Regions from separate parts of the Clostridium tanneri genome, predicted to be linked through region 2. Evidence: riboswitches for the same ligand, from Rfam matches in the RefSeq annotation. Region 2 holds a riboswitch; the other holds the start of a gene.
What was found. A riboswitch is a leader RNA that binds a small molecule or an ion and turns the genes downstream of it on or off. The one in region 2 is predicted to bind cobalamin.
Positions count from the first base shown of each region.

Region 1: it holds a riboswitch for cobalamin, as region 2 does, so the genes downstream of both, cbiQ (cobalt ECF transporter T component CbiQ) here and P8V03_RS11935 (cobyric acid synthase) in region 2, are expected to answer to the same signal.

Region 1 is NZ_JARUJP010000040.1:7,613-15,605, reverse strand. Features, by position in the region: gene P8V03_RS18275 (pirin family protein) at 1-671, shown strand, start outside; gene P8V03_RS18270 (nitroreductase family protein) at 759-1,358, shown strand; gene P8V03_RS18265 (energy-coupling factor ABC transporter substrate-binding protein) at 1,539-1,862, opposite strand; gene P8V03_RS18260 (energy-coupling factor ABC transporter permease) at 1,862-2,614, opposite strand; gene P8V03_RS18255 (energy-coupling factor ABC transporter ATP-binding protein) at 2,654-3,508, opposite strand; gene cbiQ (cobalt ECF transporter T component CbiQ) at 3,521-4,423, opposite strand; cobalamin riboswitch at 4,575-4,765, opposite strand; gene P8V03_RS18245 (hypothetical protein) at 4,845-5,048, opposite strand; cobalamin riboswitch at 5,208-5,390, opposite strand; gene murJ (murein biosynthesis integral membrane protein MurJ) at 5,432-6,979, opposite strand; gene P8V03_RS18235 (glycosyltransferase family 4 protein) at 6,994-7,993, opposite strand, start outside.
Region 2 is NZ_JARUJP010000013.1:45,615-53,607, forward strand. Features, by position in the region: gene P8V03_RS11910 (CbiQ family ECF transporter T component) at 21-722, opposite strand; gene P8V03_RS11915 (energy-coupling factor ABC transporter substrate-binding protein) at 688-984, opposite strand; gene P8V03_RS11920 (energy-coupling factor ABC transporter permease) at 989-1,708, opposite strand; gene P8V03_RS11925 (pyridoxal phosphate-dependent aminotransferase) at 1,767-2,882, opposite strand; gene cbiB (adenosylcobinamide-phosphate synthase CbiB) at 2,951-3,925, opposite strand; gene P8V03_RS11935 (cobyric acid synthase) at 3,950-5,467, opposite strand; cobalamin riboswitch at 5,651-5,830, opposite strand; gene P8V03_RS11940 (energy-coupling factor ABC transporter ATP-binding protein) at 5,931-6,656, opposite strand; gene P8V03_RS11945 (energy-coupling factor transporter transmembrane component T family protein) at 6,668-7,459, opposite strand; gene P8V03_RS11950 (APC family permease) at 7,909-7,993, opposite strand, start outside.

The DNA.
Region 1 (7,993 bases), on a different contig from region 2:
GAAGCAGCAATCTTGGATGGTTAAGAAGTAAATTCCATTTTTCATTTGCTGAATATTATAATCCAGATAACATAAATTTCGGAGTTTTAAGAGTAATAAATGATGATTTAATTGAGGTTGATACTGGATTTGATACTCATCCTCATAGAGATATGGAGATAATATCTTATGTAGTTAATGGTGAGCTTACTCATGAAGATAGTATGGGAAACAAGAATACTATAACTCGGGGTCATGTTCAGTATATGAGTGCAGGAACAGGAGTATATCATAGTGAGCACAACCTTGGAAAAGACATACTAAGATTATTACAAATATGGATTTTCCCTGATAAACAAGGATATAAACCTAACTATGGAGACTATAGATTTAATTGGGATGACAGGCACAATAAATGGCTTCATATGGTTTCAAGTGAAACTGGAAATGCACCAATAAAGATAAATCAAGATATTAATATCTATTCCTTAGAACTTGAAAAAGAAAAAGAAATAGACTTTCCAATAAAAGAAGGAAGACAGGCATATTTAGTTCAAATAGAGGGAACTTCAATAATAAACAATATTGAATTAGCTAATAGGGATGCACTAGAAATAGTTGAAGAAAATATTCTAATAAAAGCAAAGGAAACTTCCCATATTTTGATTTTAGATATGAATAAACAAGAGTAATAGTATTTAAATCATATGGAAGGTACATTAAGTTTTATTTACAAATGGTAGAAAGAAATATTTTATATAATATGGAGGAATGATTAAATGTCAAAGGATTTTTTAACTGCTGTAGCAGACAGACGTACGTTTTATGGAATTAGCAAGGAGGCTATGGTTTCAGATGATAGAATCAAAGAAATCATAGATCATGCTGTTAAGCATACCCCATCAGCATTTAACTCACAAAGTGCAAGGGTAGTTTTATTACTAGGAAATCATCATGATAAATTATGGGATATTACAAAGGAAGCATTGAGAAAGATTGTACCTGCTGACAAGTTTAGCTCAACTGAAGAAAAGATAAATTCATTTAAAAATGGATATGGTACAGTTTTATTCTTTGAAGATACTAGTGTAGTAGAGTCTCTTCAAAAGCAATTTGCCCTTTATAAGGATAACTTCCCAGTTTGGTCTGAGCAAGCAAGTGGAATGCACCAATTTGTCATTTGGACTGCATTAGAAGTTGAAGGGTTTGGAGCTTCATTACAACACTACAATGAACTTATTGAAACAGATGTAAAGAAAGAATGGAGCATACCAAACAATTGGAAGCTAATTGCACAAATGCCATTTGGAAAGCCAACTGCTGGGCCTGGTGAAAAACAGTTCCAACCACTAGAAAATCGTGTTAAGGTATTTAAGTAAATTATACCTTAATGTGCTATAAAATTAATAGCATTTTAAAAAAGAGGTTGCCGCATTATAACGCGGCAGCCCTTTTTAGAAATAAACTTTAATATCTAGCTGATTTTTCTTCTTGGTATTCTAAGAAAAAAACTAAGCTATTTTTTCTTTACTTTTTAGTTATGTAAATGTAGTAAAACCTTATGCAGTTTTACTTTGCTGATTTTCTTTTTTAGTTCTTTCTACTAATCTTCCCATATAGAAGGCTAAAACACCTACTCCAATACCTGTCTGTACACAGAAGAGTAAACTTTCAATTTCACCTGGTAATTCTCCGCCAATCCAAGTCTCCATAACAGGTGTAAACCAGGGCTTATACTCTGTACCAGTAATCTCAGAAACGACTTTGCTTCCTGCATCATCGGAGCCGCCAAATTCAGCACCCTTTAATGCAAATAATGGTATAACCGCTATTAATAAAGCAATAACTAATAAACTAATAACTTTCTTTTTTGTCTTTGTCATTAATTTTCACTCCCTTTAAGAAATCTAAGACCTGTTAATTCAGATTTTGCATATGTTTCAAGTCCTATAATGATGACAACAGTTAAAATACCTTCTATAATTGCAAGTGGAAGCTGCGTCGGTGCAAATACTGCAAGGAACTTAGCTGCAGATGTTCCGAAACCACCGTTTTGAGCTGGATATGCAAGTGCAAGTTGAATACTTGTTACACAATAAGTAAATAAATCACCAATTGTTGCTGCTAGAAAAACTCCTACATGTCTGTTTACCTTCAGCTTTCCACATAATTTATAAATCCCATAAGAAATCAACGGACCTGCAATAGCCATGGAAAATGTATTAGCACCAAGGGAAGTTAATCCTCCGTGAGCAAGCAAAATTGCCTGAAAAATTAACACAATAACACCTAAAATACTGACTGCAGCAGGCCCAAATAAAATTGCGCCAAGCCCAGTACCTGTCATATGTGAGCAACTTCCTGTTACTGACGGAATTTTTAAAGATGAAATTACAAAAATAAATGCACCTGCCATAGCAAGAACAGTTATGGATTTACGATTTTCTGATAGCGTTTTTTTAATTGATAAGTAACCTGTTACTAAAAATGGAAAGCATATAGCACCCCATATAATACAAAATCTTGGTGGAAGATACCCTTCCATGATGTGCATTGCGTTTGCTATGGTAGTTACTCCGAAAATTAACGTAAAGACTGTCATAATAGTAATAATTCTCTTTTCTTTTTGATTCATTTTATTTTTCCCCCTTATGTTATTTCAATTAATATTAATCTAAGCTAAATCACCTAGAGAAATTTCCTGTTTTTCTAGAACTTTCTCAAGTTCCTCTGTACTTTTCGGATAGACTTTTGTATCTTCTAGTACATTTTTCTCTACAAGCATTTCATAGACCTCCAGCATAGTTGGCTGTTTTAAATTCGCCCGTTTTAAAATTGACCTATCTTGAAAAATTTCTAAAGGTGTTCCATCTGCAATAATTTGTCCCTGATAAAATACAAGAATTCTTTCAGCCCATCTGTATGCAAAGTCTACATCATGAGTGGAAATCAACATTGTCTTCCCCTCAGAACTAAGCTTATCTAAAACTTCTTCTAACATTAACGCATTTAATGGATCCAATGCTGCCATCGGTTCATCAAAAATGATGATTTCCGATTTCATAGCAATAATATCCGCAATGGTGACGCGCTTCTTCTCGCCACCACTCAAGTAGTGCGGCGGACGATCCTTAAAATCTGAGATATTCATGTATGCCAGTGCTTCATCAACCCTTCTCTGTACTTCCTCTTTCGGAAGTTTTAAATTCATTGGTCCGAATCCAACCTCTGCCATAACTGTAGATGCAATAATTTGATTGTCTGCATCCTGAAATACAATTCCAATATTTTTTCGGAGTTCCTTTAAATTCTTTTTATTAATCACTGTATCCCGGTAAATAATTTTTCCCTGTTCTGCTGTAAATACACCGTTAATATTCAGGAAAAATGTAGACTTTCCCGAGCCATTGGACCCAAGGACAGCTATTTTCTCCCCTTCATAAACACTCACACTTACGCCCTCTAGTGCAGACTTTCCATTTCCATAAACATAGTATAGATCTTCAACCTCTAATATTGATTTTTTCATAATTGCTCCTTTCTACCGTGTAAAGCTCCGGAGTATAATTAAAAAAATTATGAATATTGTTGCTGAAACAATCTGTATTGCCTCCACCTTTCTATCTTCCTCTAAAAATACAAGATCTCCATCATAGCATCTGGCCTCCATAGCATCATAGTAAGAGTTTGCCTTCTTCAACGAAATAACCAGCATATTGCTTGTAATACTTCCAAATGTGTAACAGGATGTTTTAAAATCACAGTATCCCTGACGAGATTCTGCGGAATTTTTCATTTTAGTATAGACATCTATTAAAATGAAAATGTAACGATAAATTATATTCATCAGCTCTACAATAAGTTTTGGAACATGTGCCTTTCGGAGCACATATATAATTTCAGAAGATGGAGTTGACAGTATCATCATCTGCAGCGCACTAATTGCTGCAAAAACCTTAAGAATCAGGAAAATGACTTCCTTAAGCTTTGCCTGGGAAGTAAAAACATAGCAGAAGCCAAGATACAAGTTGTACTGCCCCATCGATTGTTTTGAAAAATCAATTCCAATAGTAAAAGTACCGATGAGTATAAAGCTTATTTGAACTGCCAGTATTGGTAAGTACTCACCTATGGGAAGTTCTCCTTTTACAATGGTCAGATAAGCCATTGCAATAATGACTACAGTAGACACATATGGATTATCCAATACAATGCAAAGAATCAAGGTCAAAACTGCAAGAGATACTTTAAAGGTAGGGTTCCAATATCTAATTTTAGAATTATAAGCGTAAAAATCAATTGAAAACCCCTCACCGTGTTTATGTCCAATTCTATGATGGTGACGATATGTCTTATCACCATGGGTGTGACCATCCCGTCTCTTATCTTTGAAGAAAAAGATAGCTATCAGGAACATGGTGAATAAAATAATGAATATTTTCATGTCAAACCTCTCTCGTACAATTTAGTTATTGATATTTATAGCACATAAAAAGAGAACCCTTAGAGGTTCTCTTAGAAGCAACGAAATAATATGTTTCGTTAATTAACTAAACACTTATAACTTTTAGCTGCATATATCTTCCCCTCCGAAAGAATCAACAAGATACTAGGCAGGTTTCCTGGCTCAGATTCATTTTACTCCCCCGTCTTCCCGAACAATGTTATTCAGTGACATAATAAGGTTTCATCCTCTTCACAGTAGCGGCGGGCTGCAGTGGCTTTTCCACTTTCCCTTTTAACTCCATTTTGAATTAATGGCAGCACCTAATACTATTAATATTAAATTTTTTCACTTTTTTCTTCAGTATATCGGCTTAAATGCACATCTATTAATAATCAATAACTATTTATTTCTTACTGGACTACCAGATATTTAACATTAAATGTTCTTTAAATAAATCTTTCTCTATATACTCATTTATATCTACTGTGACAGTAAAATCTTTTCTATTTAATATATCTACTGTAGAGCTATTAGTTTTTTCTGATTTTGACCATGCTGCCAGTATAGCCCCTGTAATTACACTATTCGTTGATGATTTTAAATGATTATCCTTAATACGCATAAAAACCTCCTTAATTTTGTTATATTATAGGCTAAAATCATAACAAACATAAAAAATCCTTTTAACAAAAGTGTTAAAAGGAAATACTATAAGAGCTTGTTCAATCATAAAAAATCAACAAAACCATCATAATAACGCCCCCCCTATCACTCGTAGAGTTTACAGTGCATAATATAGGCAGGTATTCTGACTTAAGAATCATTATTTAAATACGCCTTCCCAGTTTTCCAGTGGCTTAATGTATTTAAATTCATCTTTTACAGCTACGGGATAGTCCAGGATTTTCACCTGATTCCCTTTTAATTAATCGAAATTGATTAAACCTATATCTTATTATTAAATTTAATTCTAGTTTATACCTATTAGTAATTAATGTCAATGATTTAAACTTTTCTATTTCTAATAGTCCTTATTGTACTATTAAACTCTTCCACCTTAAGTAGATATATTAATATAAAGTATGTAGCCGTTCCTAATATAAAGGAAATAATTATGGAAGTTAAACTTCCCAGCATTTCCGATGCTATTGACGCCATAGCTATCTTATTTATAAAGTATATAATTCCACCCATAATTACAGAAGAAACAGTAATTTTTATAAAACTATTTATTACATTTCTTATTTCTATACCCTGAAGCTTTTTATTTAATTGCCAGGTCATTATAATTGTAGTTATAACTGCTGATAAGGTGGTAGCCAAAGTAAGCCCAGAAACCTGCATGTATTTTATAATAAATATATTTATTACTATATTTATGGCTATACCTATAAAGCTGTTAATCATAGGTGTTTTTGTATCCTTCACAGAATAGAAGGCTTTGTTTAAAATATCTCTAACTCCATAAGCGATCATAGCAGGACAATAGAAAAAGAGAGCATTTGCCGTTAAAACTGCAGCCTCATTGGTAAAGGCTCCTCTTTTAAAAATCACCGTTACAAGAGGTGTTCTTAAAACAGCTATAGCTACTGCCGCTGGGACCATTATAAGCATTATAGTATTTATTGACTTTACTAATGCTTTTTTATACTCTTCCTTATCTCCTTTAGCCGCCAACTCTGATAAAGTTGGATATACAATCATGGCAATTCCAATAGCGAAGACTTCATAAGCTAATGTGTTTATTTTATTGGCATAATCTAAAACCGTAACCGCCCCATAAAATATATTTGTTGCAAAAGACCTATTTACAAAGACATTTAATTGAATTACAGAAGTACTTATTATAACTGGTATCATCATCTTGAACATCTTATGTACTTCTCTGTCTTTAGTATCTATAACAGCCTCATATTTGTAGCCTAACTTTAAATACTTAGGTATATTTATTACAAGTTGCATAATAAAACCTACTACTGTAGCTACAGCAAAGCCCATTATTCCATACTTATTAGTTAAAAACAATAAATATACTATATAAACCACATTTGAAACTGCTGCCATAGCAGCTGGTTCATAAAATTCCTTATGAGCTTGTAAAACCCCTGTAATAACACTTTGAATACTTATAAATATTAGGGATAACAACATTATCCTTGTTATATTTACCGATGTTGAAAACACCACTGGGTCATTTCCAAAGCCGTGTCCAAAGATATATATTATATACTTAGCAAATATTATTAAAATTATAGATATCAATATTGTAACTATGGAAGAAAGATTAATAACATTGTATACAAATTTATCTCTAACTTTTTTAATACTTTTTTGCAGTTGTTCTGTATGAAGGGGTATGAAGGTTGTCGTCAAACCATAACTTATGGTGGTAAGAAGATACACTAAACCCAATGCAAAATTATACACATCAGTAACATAAGTAGCACCGAACTTTGCTGCTATTAAAGCATCTCTCACTAAGGCCAATATCTTTCCTAATATTATAAGCACCATGACTACTACTGAACTTTTTATAATTTTTTTTCCTGACATTATTTTCACTCCAATTATTTTCCCTGAAGTATCTTTGTATAAGCCTTGTAATATCCATTGCAAAAACTATCCATAGAATATTGTTCTTCAACAAAGTTATGTAAATTACATCCTACCTCATTTAATTGCTTTCTTTTATCATAGGCTTCCTTCATTTTACTATATATATCTTCTACTGAATAAGGATTTACTAAGAATCCTCTATCTTTGTTTATAGTCTCTTCTATATCCCCTACTCTTGAGCATATAAAAGGCTTTTTAGCTGCAGCACTTTCTAAAACCACTAAAGGCGGTGATCCTCCTTCACTAAAGGAAGTTAGAATACTTACATTAGAAGCTGCTACAAAATCTATTGAATTTTTCTTAAAACCTGTAAGAATTATATCATTATCTAAACCTAAAGCCTTAATTTTTTCCTTTACCTTATCCTCTAATTCACCGTCACCAACTAAAACTAACTTTATATTTCCTATTTCCTTTTTCAACTTATTAAAGGCTTCTATAAGATAAAAATGGTTTTTAATAGGGTGCATCCTTGCTACATTAACATATACAAAGTCATCTCTGCCAATGTTGTACTGACTTCTTATTTCACCTTTGCTTTCAGAGATTTTTATACTGCTGTAGTCTATACCATTATTGATTAAAAACTTTTCTCCTTGAAAGTTATCCTTTTCCACTAAACTCTTAATATACTTGGATACGCATATATAATTTTTAAAGCTTTTAAGCCCCTTAATGCTTAAAGGTGTAAAAAACATATGCTTGAACCTGCTATTCAAAAAATCCCTTCTATAATCACTATGTATGGTAGCCACAGAAGGTACATTAAGCTTATTTCTTAAAAAATAATGTATAAAAAAAGCTTTTGCTCCATGAAAGTTAACTATATCTATATTATTTTTCTTAACATATTCCAGTATCTCTCCCTTATAAGGAGACTTACCATTAAACTGAACAACATCTAATCCCAGTTTTTTTCCGTTGTCATAGAGGGCTCCCTTACCAAGGGCT
Region 2 (7,993 bases):
AAAAAACTTATTATGCAGAATTAAATATTAATATATATAAGTGTAGATAACCCTAACAGATAAATACATATACCTCCAAATCTTAGATAAGAAAAATTGAAATCTTTGTTTAAATAGGGCATGTATCCTTTGTACCCTCTACTGTCTATACCATCTTTTATATTCTTCCATCTGTGCATTGTATTTATAAATAACAAACCTGTCATCTTTCCAGTATTCTCAATCTTTAACTTTACTCCGTCAAATCCACCTCTAGACTTGATAGAATTATATAGAATTCTCCACTCTTCATCGATTAGTAATATAAATCTTTCCATACTCTTTGCTATGTCACATATATCTCTAAGGTAATTATTTTTAGAAAGAATAAGCAGCACATCATCTATAGCTGTAGTTAAAGAAAAAAATGATAAACACAGTCCCGCTGATAAACTTTTTAACAAAATAATTACAGAGTAGTTCAATCCATAATCAAAAACAAAAGTAATGGATGAAATTGCAGCAAAAATTGTTATCCCTAAAGTAAATTTCACAACTATCTTTTTATTGTTTTCACATATTAAGTGAAGTATTATAAAAACCATTATATTTCCAATAATAGGAATAGCCCTTTGACAAAATCCTATAACTATTATTGGAAATATACTTAAAAGTATTTTTTCCACTGGATGTATCTTTGAAATTTTATTAATTCTTGATAGTGCCATTATTAGTTTTAGCATGTTTTTTTCTTCCTAAATAATATATTATAAAAGTTATACCTATCCCTGCTTGAAGTGCAAATATAGCCTCTTCAACTTTATCTGATGATGGTTCCCATACACTGTTAAACCAAGGTTTGTAATTCTCATCTAAATGTGCTACTGCAGCTTGCGCCTGGTCATCTGTGCCCTCAAGAGCTTTACTTCCAATTGAACCTGCTATAAATAACATCACTAGTAAAGCTACAAAGACAATTCCTATACTTATACTTTTCCTTTTCAACACCTTACACCTCTCTTAAATCACTTATTTCTTTAGCTGCATAATTTTCAATGAATTTAAATATTACAACTGTTAAAATACCCTCTATTATAGCAAGAGGTATTTGAGTTATTCCAAATATGGAAATAAATTTGGTAAAGGAAGTTAGGAATCCCCCATTACTAGCTGGAAAAGCTAGCCCTAGTTGAATTGCTGTAGTTATATAAGTTGCCAAATCACCAAGCATCGCTGCTAAGAACACCGCTGCCTTCTTATTTTTCTTCTTAGTTACTGTAAAGACTAAGTAAGAAACTATAGGTCCAACTATTCCCATAGAAAATACATTTGCTCCTAATGTTGTTATTCCTCCATGTGCTAAAAATATGGCCTGAAACAAAAGCACAACTACGGATATAACAGCCATAACAAAAGGTCCAAATAATATGGCTCCAAAGCCTGTACCTGTTGGATGGGAAGAGCTTCCTGTAACAGAAGGTAATTTTGTGGCAGATAAAACAAATACATAAGCAGCAACAAGACCTAAAAGCATTTTTAAATCCTTACTTTTTTCTGTTTTTACTCTAATATGCTTTAGTCCAATTACTACGAAAGGTAGCGATAACAGAAAATATACACCACACCATATAGGAGGCAGGAATCCTTCCGATATATGCATCGCGTAAACCCTTGGCGAAAGGCTTAATACTAAGGCCATTACCATGAGCAAACTATATCTTTTTTTCATAATATATTCCTCCGTAAACTTTCTTATTTGTAGTTTTCTAGGATTTTCATTTTAGCCCTTAAAGATTCAAGGAGTTTAAAACCTCTAAAACTCTTTCATTACTTTTTCTATCTTTAACTGCTAGTCTTATGTAGTTTTCGTTTAAACCTTTAAAGTTATTGCATTTTCTTATTGCAATTTCCTTTTCTAAACAAAGCTCATATAGCTCATGGCAGTTTGTGTTTTTTAATTTACAAAGTATAAAATTGCTGTAGCTGTTATACACCTTTTCTATAAAACTTACTTTTTCAAGGTTACAGAGCATAAACTGCCTTTCCTTATCAATCCATTCTATAGACTTTTCTATATATCCCTTATCTTTTAAAACATATTTTACTGCTAATTCTGCAAAACAGTTTATATTCCATGGATTTTGTTTATCTTGTATTTTATTTATTAAAGTCATATTTTTAGTTATACCATATCCAAATCTTACTCCTGGCATAGCATAAAATTTCGTTAAAGCCCTTATTATAAATAAACAGCTATATTTTTCTACTTCCTTTAAAAAGCTAAAACCTCTTTTTCCAGTAAACTCAATGAAGGCCTCATCTATGACAACTACCTTACAATTCTTCTCGCAGTAATCCAATATAGATTTAAACACTTCCTTATCCAATACCATTCCATTAGGATTATTGGGGTTTGCTATAATTAAAGCCTCTGATTCCTTTAATTTTTCTAATATATCTTCATAATTATAAGTCATATCCTCCTTCATAAGAGAATATGCAATACTACAGCCCCATTTTGCTGCACTTTTTTCATACTCTATAAAGGAAGGTATAGGTATGCATACTTTACTGAAGCAGCTTATAACTAGATCTATAATTTCTGCAGCACCATTTCCAAGAACTATATTATCCTCACTTATCTGCAGTCCGCTACCAAGACCATATGTACTTTCCTTATGTTGAGATATAAAATAACTTTCACTAAATTTTATATACTCCTTTAAGGATTTTCTTAACTCTCTATACTTTATATCAGGATATCTCTCCATACTTTCCAAGGCTTCATTTACATGTTCCTTAAAGCTTTTAGGTATTCCTAAAGGGTTAATATTTGAGCTAAAATCTAAAAGCTCTATTCCCTTTAATATTCCCTCTGTGTATACATCTCCTCCATGCTCCACTGTTATCACCTCCTATACTCTTATTTTGAACTAATATCAGCTTCTTTTATTTTCTAACAACAGATAGTTTATGAGCTGATAGTAGTTAAAACTACAGCTGCATATAAAATCATCATCAGAGTTTCTGCTGCATACATAAGTTTTACAGAGTCATTTATATGTTCAAAGCTTAACTCCTTTATCTTATCTCCAATGGTAGGCTTATAGACCACTTCCCCAAAATACACGTTGGTGCCACCGAGCTGTACTTTCATAGCTCCTGCAGCTGCCCCTTCCGGATAAGCACAATTAGGACTTTTATGATTTTTTCTGTCTCTAATCATTATCTTAAAGCTTTCCACCATATTTCCTTTTACCACAAAAGCAACTACGCATATAAGAAAACCAGTAATTCTAGCAGGTATAAAATTAAAAACATCATCTACCTTAGCTGGAAAAAAGCCTATATGTCTATATTTTTCATTCATATAACCAAGCATTGAATCCATAGTGTTAATGCCCTTATACATCATAGCCAGTGGTGCTCCACCTATAATGGCATAAAATAATGGTGCTATTACTCCATCTGCAGCATTTTCTGCTACCGTTTCTACATCTGCTCTTATTATCTCTTTATCACTAAGTTCTGTTGTATCCCTTCCCACTATATATGATAGCTTTACTCTGGCATCTCCTAAATTGTTATCCTTTAATGCATAGTAAACCTTTTTAGCTTCCTGTGCTAGGCACTTAGCAGCTAAAGTTGTCCATATTATAACTGTATTTATAATAATATATAGCCAAGTAATATCCCCTATTAACTTTAATAATATAAATGGAATCATAAAGCTTATGGATGCTACAATGACTACTATCAATCCTCCAAAAAACTTAATTCCTTTATTTGTTTTACAAAACTTTCTTCCCCTCTTTTCTAAGAAGGATATAAGCTTTCCTATATATATAACAGGATGAGGGAACCAATAGGGATCTCCTATTATCCAGTCAAGTATAACTGCTAAAAATATAGCTATTGTATTAGTGATAAAAAAAGATGTAATCAAACCGTTCCCTCCAACCTTTTTAAATTATTTTTTTATGTTCATAATTTCATAAATTTTGTTCATATCTATATTAGCCCTTACGATATCTGCCAGTTTATCTAGTTCTAATTCCCTAAGACTCTCATAGGTACCGGATTTTTTTGTTTTCATTCCCTTTTTCACTCTAATTCTATTTAACATATATTCTCTAAAATCTACTCCGTCGAAAATTCCATGTATATAAGTTCCCATTATATTTCTGTCTGTATTAATTGCTCCGTCAAGAATTTCAACCTTTTCTCCATTTTTATCTAGTATTCTAAATAGAGGCTTTGCATTCTTTCCATAGGTGCATATTCCCATATGAATTTCATATCCATAGGTTTTTAATTTTATATTTTCCATGGAATTATCCTCATTATACACATTGAAGTCTTCTATACTTTCAGCATTTACTCTAGTAGTTACCTTTTCTTCTTCAAAAATTGTTTCTATATCTAAAAGTCCCATAGCTTCTACTTCCTTAACCTCAGTTTCAACGCCATAAGGGTCCTTTATGAGCTTTCCAAGTATCTGATACCCACCGCAAATTCCCATTACTAAACCTGTTTTGCTATATTCCTTAATAGCTCTCTCAAGACCGCACTCCCTTAACTTAAGTAGATCTTCAATAGTATTCTTACTTCCTGGAATTATTAGTAAATCAGGGTGACCAAATTCTTCTAAGGAATTTATAAATCTCACTGAGACATCTGCTTCACTTTTTAGGGCATCTAAATCTGTGAAATTAGATATATGAGGAAGTTTAATTACAGCTATATCTATAGGTGCTGTAACCTTAGTATTAAATTGTACTGCACCATCTTCATCTTCAAGAGCTAGATTAAAATAAGGGACTACACCTAAACAAGGCACTTTTATTATGTCCTCAAGCATAGTAAGCCCTGGTTTTAATATCTCCACATCTCCCCTAAACTTATTTATTATAGTACCTTTAACCCTCTTTCCTTCATCTTCAGTGAAAAGCACCATAGTTCCTGCAAGAGATGCAAATACTCCTCCTTTATCAATATCTCCTGCCAAAAGCACAGGAGCATCTACAAGTTCAGCCATTCCCATATTTACAATGTCTCTATCTCTTAGATTAATTTCTGCAGGACTCCCTGCCCCTTCCATAACAATTATGTCAAATTCCTTTTCCATCTTTTCGAACTGTTCTTTAAGCATATCCCTAAACTCTAACTTCATGTTGTGATATTCCATAGCTGTACTGTTACCATAAACCTTCCCATTAACTATGATTTGACACTTTTTATCTGAAGTAGGTTTTAAAAGTATAGGATTCATATAAGCCTCTGGTTGAAGTCCCGAAGCATAAGCTTGAAGTACCTGAGCACGTCCCATCTCTTTTCCATCTAAAGTTATGTAAGAATTTAAAGACATATTTTGTGATTTAAAAGGACAAACTGAATATCCATCCTGCTTAAATATTCTACAAAGTGCTGTTACTAATATACTCTTTCCTACTGATGATCCCGTTCCTTGTATCATTATCTTAGCCATGACTATCTCCCCCTTATAAAACTTCCATGTAGCATTTATACCACTCTATGTTCTATTTATTTATAGTTAAACTTTAGTATTACTAAAAATAAAAGCAGTAAACCCTGAAAGTTTACTGCTTTTAACATCACTGAAAAACCGGCTAAAGCCAGACATCATATTAAAAGTACTCTCCCTCCGAAAGTCCATAAAACATATTAGGCAGGTCTCCTGACTTATGATTCTTCCTCCCCTTTACCTTCCTCTAAATAGAGTGGTTTAACAAAGGTTCGTCCTCAAATACAGTAGCGGGGGCTGTAGCGGATTCTAACCGCATTCCCTTTTCACCTTTTTTTAAAAGGCACCTATATAAATTATTTTATTTTACACTTTTAGTTTATTATAAGCTTCATTATATGTCAATGGCTTCTAAGGTATCCATTAACTCCATATCAGTTACAAATGCAGAAACTACAAGCTCTATTTATTTTATATTATATTGAACTAAAAAATCAGTATCATTAATTACTACCTCATAGTTATCGTCTCTTATTATTTTATGATCTTCTGAAAACACCAATGCTCTTTTAAATACTCCCTCTACATACTGAAAATCATGAGTAGAACATATTATGGTCTTGCCGCTTTCATTTAACCTAGTCAAAAGGGTTCTTAAAAAATTTTTTCCCTTTGGATCTATGCCATTCATAGGCTCGTCCAAAACTAAAACCTCTGGATTTAAAGCAAGTACACTAGCTATAGCTACTCTTTTCTTTTCTCCACCACTTAAGTTATAAGGCTCTCTATCCTTTAAATCCTCAATATCTAAAAGTCTTAAACAATCACCAACTCTTCTCTCCACTTCTTTCTCATCCATACCCATTTGTCTTAATCCAAAGGCTACTTCTTCATAAACATTAGAACAGAAAAGCTGAGCATCAGAGTTTTGGAATACAAAACCAACCTTTTTGTGAAAACCCTTTGAAAAATTGTTATTTCCCAGTACCTTACTGTTTATTTCTTCTCCATTAAAATAATATTTTCCTTCAGTTGGAAATATTATGCCATTTATCAACTTTAAAAAAGTTGACTTTCCACTACCATTTGGACCTATTAACGCTACTGATTCTCCTTCTTTAATGGTTACATTTATATCTCGCAAAACTTCAATATCCTTGTATTTAAACCAACTGTTCTTAACTTCAATCATTTTCTCACATCCTACTTAAAGTAAAAATACATCATTATTATTAATACATTTACAAAAGAGTATAAAATATCTTTAAAAGTAAAACTAAATTTTGAATAAGCCTTGTATTCTCCAGTAAAACCTCTACATTCCATTGCAGAATACATTTCATCTCCAAGCTCCTTTGACTTTAAAAATAAGTTACCCATTATTTTAGTTAAGGAAGAATATTTACTGCTATTTCTCCCCACAGACCTCAGCTTTAAAGCATAAAACATTTCAAGGGAAAACTCACCTAATATATAAATGTATTTTATTGTAATGTCAAATACTAATATAAATATATCTGGTATAAAAAAAATCTTTAGACACTTAGTGATATCATGCCATCTTGTGGTATAAGATAACAGATTTATAGATATTATAGTTCCTGTAACCTTAAAGAGTAGTAAAATACTGTTTCTAACGTTTCCCATTATTATAGAAGGTGTCAACATTACTATAGTAAATAATGGCACCATTAAACTTAAAGCTAATATTTTCTTTATTTCTCTTACATCTAATAAGGCAACTAGTAATAATAGATATGCATCAATAATTAAAACATATGTAAACTCTTGAGATAACGCTATTAACAATATATTTAATACTGTAAAGATAAGCTTAATAAGAGGATTTAGCTTGTATACAAAACCATTGCCAGTTATACCATTTCTCTTTATTAGAGACAGTATATGAATAATAGACATTATGCTTTTATCTATAAAGCTATCTTTATCCTTCTTAGGTATGTAATCATCTTTTTTATAAAGCCAATCTTCCATAGTATACACCTTCACATTTCATCATAGTCTTATAACGTTCTTATGGATAAATACAATGTCGATTTATGTAAAAATTTATAAATTTCTGAATTTAATATTTTGTAAAAAAATTACTCTTATGTGCTTATGTTAAAAATATATCATAAATCTCCAATTAATGCAATTAATTTGTCCTGCGATTCCTTAATAGACAATAAAAAAACTATGGACAGAACCTTTTATTCCCGCCATAGTTATTTTTTTCGAAAAAATATTATAAAAAAGACCAATAACACAACTATAGTTAATATCACAGCCACTATGCTGCACATTAATATCATAGCTTCTATCATTTAATCACCTCGAAATATTATTTAATGTTGCAAAGTTCAAGAGTCAGAAAAATTATACAATCTAATCCTTCTGACTCCTCCAATAATGTCAGGTTAAAAAGTTGTTAACTAGCATAATTATACACTAGCAGAACTGTTTGAACTAGTATCTTTATTTTTTATATACATATAAACAGGTAAGCCTATTAAAGTAACCCCAAGA